Pokkaliibacter sp. MBI-7: one gene and its partner. Each later gene encodes a partner of the first gene's protein in a complex. Links are inferred from orthologs where the notes say so. Each region holds a gene or a part of one and is shown on either strand. Other genes may lie near its edges. The genes, in order: rpsG and tig.

Region 1 (3,277 bases):
CGAAATACATCGTCAATGAAATTCAGGACGTTTACCGACTGCAAGGCGTTGTGATCAACGACAAGCACATCGAAGTTATCGTTCGTCAGATGCTGCGTAAGGTAGATATCACTGATGCGGGTGATACCAATCTGATCAAAGGTGATCAGGTGGAGTACACCCAGATGCTGGAGGCTAATGAAAAGGCCGCCACTGAAGGGCGTTTCCCTGCTAAGTACGAGCGTGTTCTGCTGGGTATCACCAAGGCGTCCCTGGCTACCGAATCGTTCATCTCTGCAGCCTCCTTCCAGGAGACTACACGAGTACTGACCGAAGCAGCTGTCACTGGTAAGAGTGATCATCTGCGTGGTCTGAAGGAGAACGTGGTAGTAGGTCGTTTGATTCCTGCCGGTACTGGTCTGGCCTATCACAATGAGCGCAAGCGTAAGCGTGCTAAAGCTCAAATGGCTCCAGCGGCCAGCCAGGGCCCAACCGCAGAAGAAATTAGTCAGGCTCTGAGCGAAGCGCTGAAACAGCATCAGCTTGAGTCCTGAGCCAGAAAAAGTTGAAGGTCAGGGTGCGCCCTTTATTGTGCGTATCTTGACCTTTTGACTAAGGGTGATTAAAATTTCGCCCCCTCGATGACAGGCTTTTGCCTGTCATTTTATTGAGTGTCTGTAACATAAATTACAGACGAATGACGCCAAACTTGGAGTTTGCTGAATGGCAACTATTAACCAACTGGTGCGTAAACCCCGTAAGCGCGTTGTGGACAAAAGCGACGTTCCTGCTCTGCAGGGCTGCCCGCAACGCCGTGGTGTATGTACCCGCGTTTATACCACCACCCCGAAGAAGCCTAACTCGGCTCTGCGTAAGGTGTGCCGTGTTCGTTTGACCAACGGCTTCGAAGTGACTTCCTACATCGGTGGTGAAGGCCACAACCTGCAGGAGCACTCGGTAGTACTGATCCGTGGCGGTCGTGTAAAAGACTTGCCAGGTGTGCGTTACCACACTGTTCGCGGTGCACTGGATACTTCTGGTGTTAACAACCGTAAACAGGGTCGTTCCAAGTACGGTACCAAGCGTCCTAAGTCTTAATTGCTTAGCACGGTAGTGGCACTCTCTGCCACGGGACTGTAACAGAACATCTTTATATTCCTTTGCCTTGTTGCAAAGGGTGATTACTGGATAAGAGTAAGGTCAGGCCAAAGTTGGTCCTGAGCTCCCCTGAAGAAGGACTTATCATGCCAAGAAGACGCGTAGCGGCTAAACGTGAAGCGCTGCCGGATCCCAAGTTCGGAAGCCTGACATTGGCCAAATTTATCAACCACTTGATGATCAGTGGTAAGAAATCTGTAGCAGAGCGTATTGTTTACGGCGCTCTGAATCGTATCGGTGAGCGTACCGGTAACGATGCTTTGGAAACCTTCACCAAAGCCCTTGAATCGATCCAGCCTCTGGTTGAGGTTAAATCACGCCGCGTAGGTGGTGCTACCTATCAGGTTCCGGTTGAAGTGCGTCCTAATCGTCGTGCGGCCCTGGCCATGCGTTGGTTGGTAGATGCTGCCCGTAACCGCAGCGACAAGTCTATGGCCATGCGTCTTGCCAACGAAATCTTAGATGCTGCTGATGGTAAAGGTGCAGCGGTTAAGAAGCGTGAAGACGTGCACCGTATGGCAGAAGCCAACAAAGCCTTCTCTCACTACCGCTTCTAATCAGCAGAGGACTGAGCCGTGGCACGTAAAACCCCCATTAAGCGTTACCGTAACATCGGTATCTGCGCCCACGTGGACGCGGGTAAAACCACGACTACCGAACGCGTTCTGTTCTACACAGGTGTCTCTCACAAGATCGGTGAGGTACATGATGGCGCTGCGACCATGGACTGGATGGAGCAGGAACAGGAGCGTGGTATCACCATCACTTCTGCTGCTACCACCTGTTTCTGGAAGGGCATGAACCAGCAGTTCGATGAACACCGTATCAACATCATCGATACCCCCGGACACGTTGACTTCACTATCGAAGTAGAACGTTCTCTGCGTGTATTGGATGGTGCTGTAGTTGTACTGTGTGCATCTTCTGGTGTTCAGCCTCAGACTGAAACTGTATGGCGTCAGGCTAACAAGTACGAAGTTCCCCGTATGGTGTTCGTCAACAAGATGGACCGTGCTGGTGCAAACTTCTACAACGTTGTTGCGCAGATGAAAGCTCGTCTGGGTACTACTCCAGTACCTATCCAGATCCCAATCGGTGCTGAAGACAGCTTCAAAGGTGTCGTCGACCTGCTTCGCATGAAAGCTATCATGTGGAATGAGGCCGATCAGGGCATGACTTACGAGCTGGAAGATATTCCTGCTGAGCTGCAAGACAAAGCTGAAGAGCTGCGTGAGCACATGGTCGAAGCTGCCGCTGAAGCCACCGAAGAGCTGATGAACAAGTACCTGGAAGAAGGCGAACTGACCATTGAGGAAATCAAGGCCGGTCTGCGTGCTCGTACTCTGAGCAACGAAATTGTTCTGACCATCTGTGGTTCTGCATTCAAGAACAAAGGTGTTCAGGCAATGCTGGATTGCGTGGTCGAGTATCTGCCTTCTCCGATCGACATTCCTCCAGTGGAAGGTACTCTGGAAGATGGCGAGACCAAGGCTACCCGTGAAGCTGACGACAATGCTCCTTTCTCTGCACTGGCGTTCAAAATTGCGACCGACCCCTTCGTTGGTACTCTGACATTTGTCCGTGTTTACTCAGGTCACATCAACTCCGGTGATCAGGTAATCAACTCGGTCAAGCTGAAGAAAGAGCGCATCGGCCGTATGGTTCAGATGCACGCTAACACCCGTGAAGAAATCAAAGAAGTACTGGCTGGTGACATCGGTGCCCTGATCGGCATGAAAGATGTAACTACCGGAGATACTCTTTGCGACCTCAATAACGTCATCGTTCTTGAGCGTATGGAGTTCCCCGAGCCTGTTATTTCCGTAGCCGTGGAGCCAAAGTCCAAGGCAGACCAGGAGAAGATGGGTGTTGCCCTAGGCAAGCTGGCTCAGGAAGATCCGTCATTCCGTGTGGAAACTGACGAAGAGTCTGGTCAGACCATCATCTCTGGTATGGGTGAGCTTCACCTGGACATTATCGTTGACCGTATGCGTCGCGAGTTCAAAGTTGAAGCGAACATCGGTAAGCCACAGGTAGCTTACCGTGAGAAAATCCGCTCAGCGGTCAACGCAAACCACAAGTTTGTGCGTCAGTCCGGTGGTCGCGGTCAGTATGGTCACGTTGTTATCGAGTTCATGCC
Region 2 (3,204 bases), on another replicon or contig:
GTAATGGGAGGGGGCTTTGTTTTTCAGGGTAAGGTGTTATATAGCTTTATGTCTGGTGGTTGTTTGTTGATGTTGGTCTAAGTTATTAAAAAGCTTGACGTTAATCGGAATGGTGATATTATTCGGCCTCGTTTGGCGGGGTGCTGTTTCGGTGATTTTTCATTGAAAAGAAACCTCTGGTAGCGCGCTTGTAGCTCAATCGGATAGAGCATCGGCCTTCTAAGCCGAGGGTTGCAGGTTCGAGTCCTGCCAGGCGCGCCAGTTAAGGTATAGTGGTGGGCGTAGCTCAGTTGGCAGAGCTCCGGATTGTGATTCCGGCGGTCGTGGGTTCAAGCCCCATCGTCCACCCCAATTCTTAATCTTGTGTTTTTTCTATTTGATATGGTGGGCGTAGCTCAGTTGGCAGAGCTCCGGATTGTGATTCCGGCGGTCGTGGGTTCAAGCCCCATCGTCCACCCCATATCTCTTCTATTTCTGAATTCTTTCAGATGTCTATGGTGGATGTAGCTCAGTTGGCAGAGCTCCGGATTGTGATTCCGGCGGTCGTGGGTTCAAGCCCCATCATCCACCCCAATTCCCTGATTTAAAAACATTTTTTGTTTTTGGGTTTCATTGAGCGCTTGACTCTGCGCTGGCCTTTATTGAGAATGTGCGCTTCGTTTTGTTAGCGTTTGCCGCCAAAATTCAGTCTTTGGTTGCTCGCTGGAAAATTATAGGCAGTTAAAGAATTGCTCTTGGCGCACAAGCCATAGCGAAAATTTAGTTGGCGCTAAGTTGTGTGAGGCAGATTAATGCAAGTTTCAATTGAAGCGACTTCTACTCTGGAACGTCGCCTGACTATTACTATCCCAGCTGCCCGTATCGAAGCTGATGTTGAAAAACAGCTGAAAGATGCAGCCAAAAACGTACGAATTGATGGTTTTCGTAAGGGCAAGGTCCCATCGAAAATTGTCAAGCAGCGTTATGGCAAAGGCATTCGTCAGGATGTTCTGAGTGATATTATTCGTACCAGTTTTTATGAGGCAGTAACTCAGGAAAAACTGAATCCCGCAGGCACGCCATCTATCGAACCGAAATCTGACATTGAAGGTCAGGATTTCGAGTTTGTAGCTACCTTTGAAGTCTTTCCAGAAATCGCACTGGCTGATTTCTCTGCAGCTGAAATCGAGAAGCAGAGCGCTGAAGTTGCAGATGCTGACGTTGACACCATGATTGAAACTCTGCGCAAGCAGCAGGCATCTTGGAATAATGTAGAGCGTGCATCCCAGGATGGTGATCGCGTGACTATGGACTTTGAAGGCTTTGTTGATGGTGAAGCCTTTGATGGTGGCAAAGCTGAAGGTTACGAGCTGGTTCTTGGTTCAAATACCATGATTCCTGGCTTTGAGACTGGCTTGCTGGGTGCGAAGGCTGGTGATGACGTTGAGTTAAGCGTGGCCTTCCCTGAAGAGTATCATGCAGAAAACCTGAAGGGTAAGCCTGCTATATTCAAGGTGAAAGTGACTGCTGTCGCTGAGCCGGTTCTGCCCGAACTTAGTGCTGAGTTTTTCAGTAAGTTTGGTGTTGAAGAGCAGTCCGAAGAAGGCTTCCGTGCTGAAATTCGCAAGAACATGGAACGCGAGTTGAAGAACGCTCTGCGTAACAAAACCAAAACTATGGTTCTTGATGCCCTTTGCCGTTTGAATCCCATCGCTATCCCAGCTGCCCTGATCAGTGATGAGGTTGATACTTTGCGTCGTCAGGCAGTGCAGCAGTTTGGTGGTGATGTTGAGAAGTTTGATCTCAATATGCTGCCTGCCGAGTTGTTCAAAGATCAGGCTGAACAGCGCGTGCGTAACGGTTTGCTGTTGGCTGAAGTGATTCGTGTAAACGAAATCAAAGCTGATGAAGCGCGTGTTGGTGCATTTGTTGAGGAAATGTCTGCTGCATATCAGCAGCCAGAAGAAGTTAAAGCCTACTTCCTTAATGACAAGCAGCAACGTCGTCAGATCGAAGCAGTTATTGTTGAAGACGTCGCTGTCGAAACCTTGCTTGCTGCAGCTAAGGTCAATGAGGTAAGCGTTAGCTACGAAGAGGCCATCAAGCCTGCTGCTAGCAAAAATGCTGATGCCTAAGACTTTTAATTAGTATTGGCTGTACTTAAAAAACGATAGTTGTTACAACAATGTTTGTAATGGCTATCGTTTTTTTTCTATCTAGAGATTCAGTAGGGAGAAGCTGGCAATATGAATCCGTTCCTTGCTCAAGCAGCTGGTCAGGGGGTAGCTCCTTCGTCATCTTTGGTGCCGATGGTTGTGGAGCAGAGTGCAAGAGGTGAGCGCGCATATGATATATATTCGCGACTGCTGAAAGAGCGCGTAATCTTTCTGGTTGGCCCGGTTGAAGATCACATGGCCAACTTAGTTGTGGCTCAACTGTTGTTCCTTGAATCAGAGAATCCCGATAAAGATATCCATCTCTATATCAACTCCCCTGGTGGGGTGGTTACTGCGGGTATGGCCATTTACGATACCATGCAGTTCATCAAACCTGACGTGAGTACGCTGTGTATTGGGCAGGCTGCAAGTATGGGGGCGTTGCTCCTTGCAGGTGGTGCAGCGGGTAAGCGTTATGCGTTACCTCATGCTCGTGTCATGATTCACCAGCCTTTGGGTGGCTACCAGGGGCAGGCTACTGATATAGAGATTCATACACGCGAAATATTAACGATGCGTGAGAAATTGAACCGTATCTTGGCTCATCACAGTGGCAAGGACATCGAAACTATTGCCCGTGATACCGATCGTGATAATTTTATGGATGCACCTACTGCAGCTGAGTATGGATTGATTGACTCCGTCCTGACTCGTCGCAGTGTCTGAGGCAGTTTGTGTGAAGGTCGGAGTTGAAAATTGCTGACACCGGCCTCATCTTGTCTGCAGAAGAAAGTTTAACGGGGAAGTCGAATGGCCGACGATACACGCAAAAAAGGCGACGATGGAAAGTTGCTCTATTGCTCTTTCTGCGGTAAGAGTCAGCATGAGGTTCGTAAGCTTATTGCAGGACCTTCAGTCTATATCTGCGATGAGTGCGTCGACCTTTGCAATGACATAATCCGCGAAGAGATTCAAGATCAGGGGAAAGATGCCCACCACGGTGACCAGCTGCCCACTCCCCAAGAAATCAAACAGACCCTAGACGAGTATGTCATAGGGCAAGATCTGG

The links.
Region 2: the proteins of rpsG (region 1) and tig are in contact, whole or in part, in a crystal structure (PDB 3GTY), measured with the Thermotoga maritima proteins. The link is inferred for Pokkaliibacter sp. MBI-7 from one-to-one orthologs. Residues at the interface, in WP_004081843.1 of Thermotoga maritima: Lys34, Lys52, Lys55, Glu59, Arg62, Gln63, Glu66, Asn67, Lys69, Val71, Arg95, Ala109, Lys110, Lys111, Gly112, Arg113, Pro114, Glu117, Glu121, Ile124, Ala125, Tyr127, Asn128, Asn129, Thr130, Gly131, Lys135, Asp139, Arg142, Met143; in WP_004081061.1 of Thermotoga maritima: Glu122, Val124, Val129, Leu130, Tyr133, Glu188, Gly259, Ile262, Tyr263, Glu266, Ser270, Glu273, Gln274, Glu277, Arg308, Gln311, Ile312, Ser315, Tyr316, Glu325, Arg329, Arg336, Leu363, Phe366, Trp367, Arg373, Leu377, Arg381, Leu384, Glu387.

The regions. Positions count from the first base shown.
Region 1 is NZ_JARVTG010000001.1:3,380,564-3,383,840, forward strand. Bases 1-2,958 are described here. They hold rpsG (30S ribosomal protein S7), read left to right. Parts: upstream 1-1,223; coding sequence 1,224-1,694; downstream 1,695-2,958. Other genes in these bases: rpoC (DNA-directed RNA polymerase subunit beta'), read left to right, coding at 1-533; rpsL (30S ribosomal protein S12), read left to right, coding at 703-1,077; fusA (elongation factor G), read left to right, coding at 1,713-2,958. Also shown: more of fusA, read left to right, coding at 2,959-3,277.
Region 2 is NZ_JARVTG010000002.1:218,017-221,220, forward strand. The notes cover bases 68-2,952. They hold tig (trigger factor), read left to right. Parts: upstream 68-791; coding sequence 792-2,114; downstream 2,115-2,952. Other genes in these bases: clpP (ATP-dependent Clp endopeptidase proteolytic subunit ClpP), read left to right, coding at 2,226-2,861; clpX (ATP-dependent Clp protease ATP-binding subunit ClpX), read left to right, coding at 2,946-2,952. Outside these bases: more of clpX, read left to right, coding at 2,953-3,204. UniProt on the Bacillus subtilis protein: Involved in protein export. Acts as a chaperone by maintaining the newly synthesized protein in an open conformation. Functions as a peptidyl-prolyl cis-trans isomerase.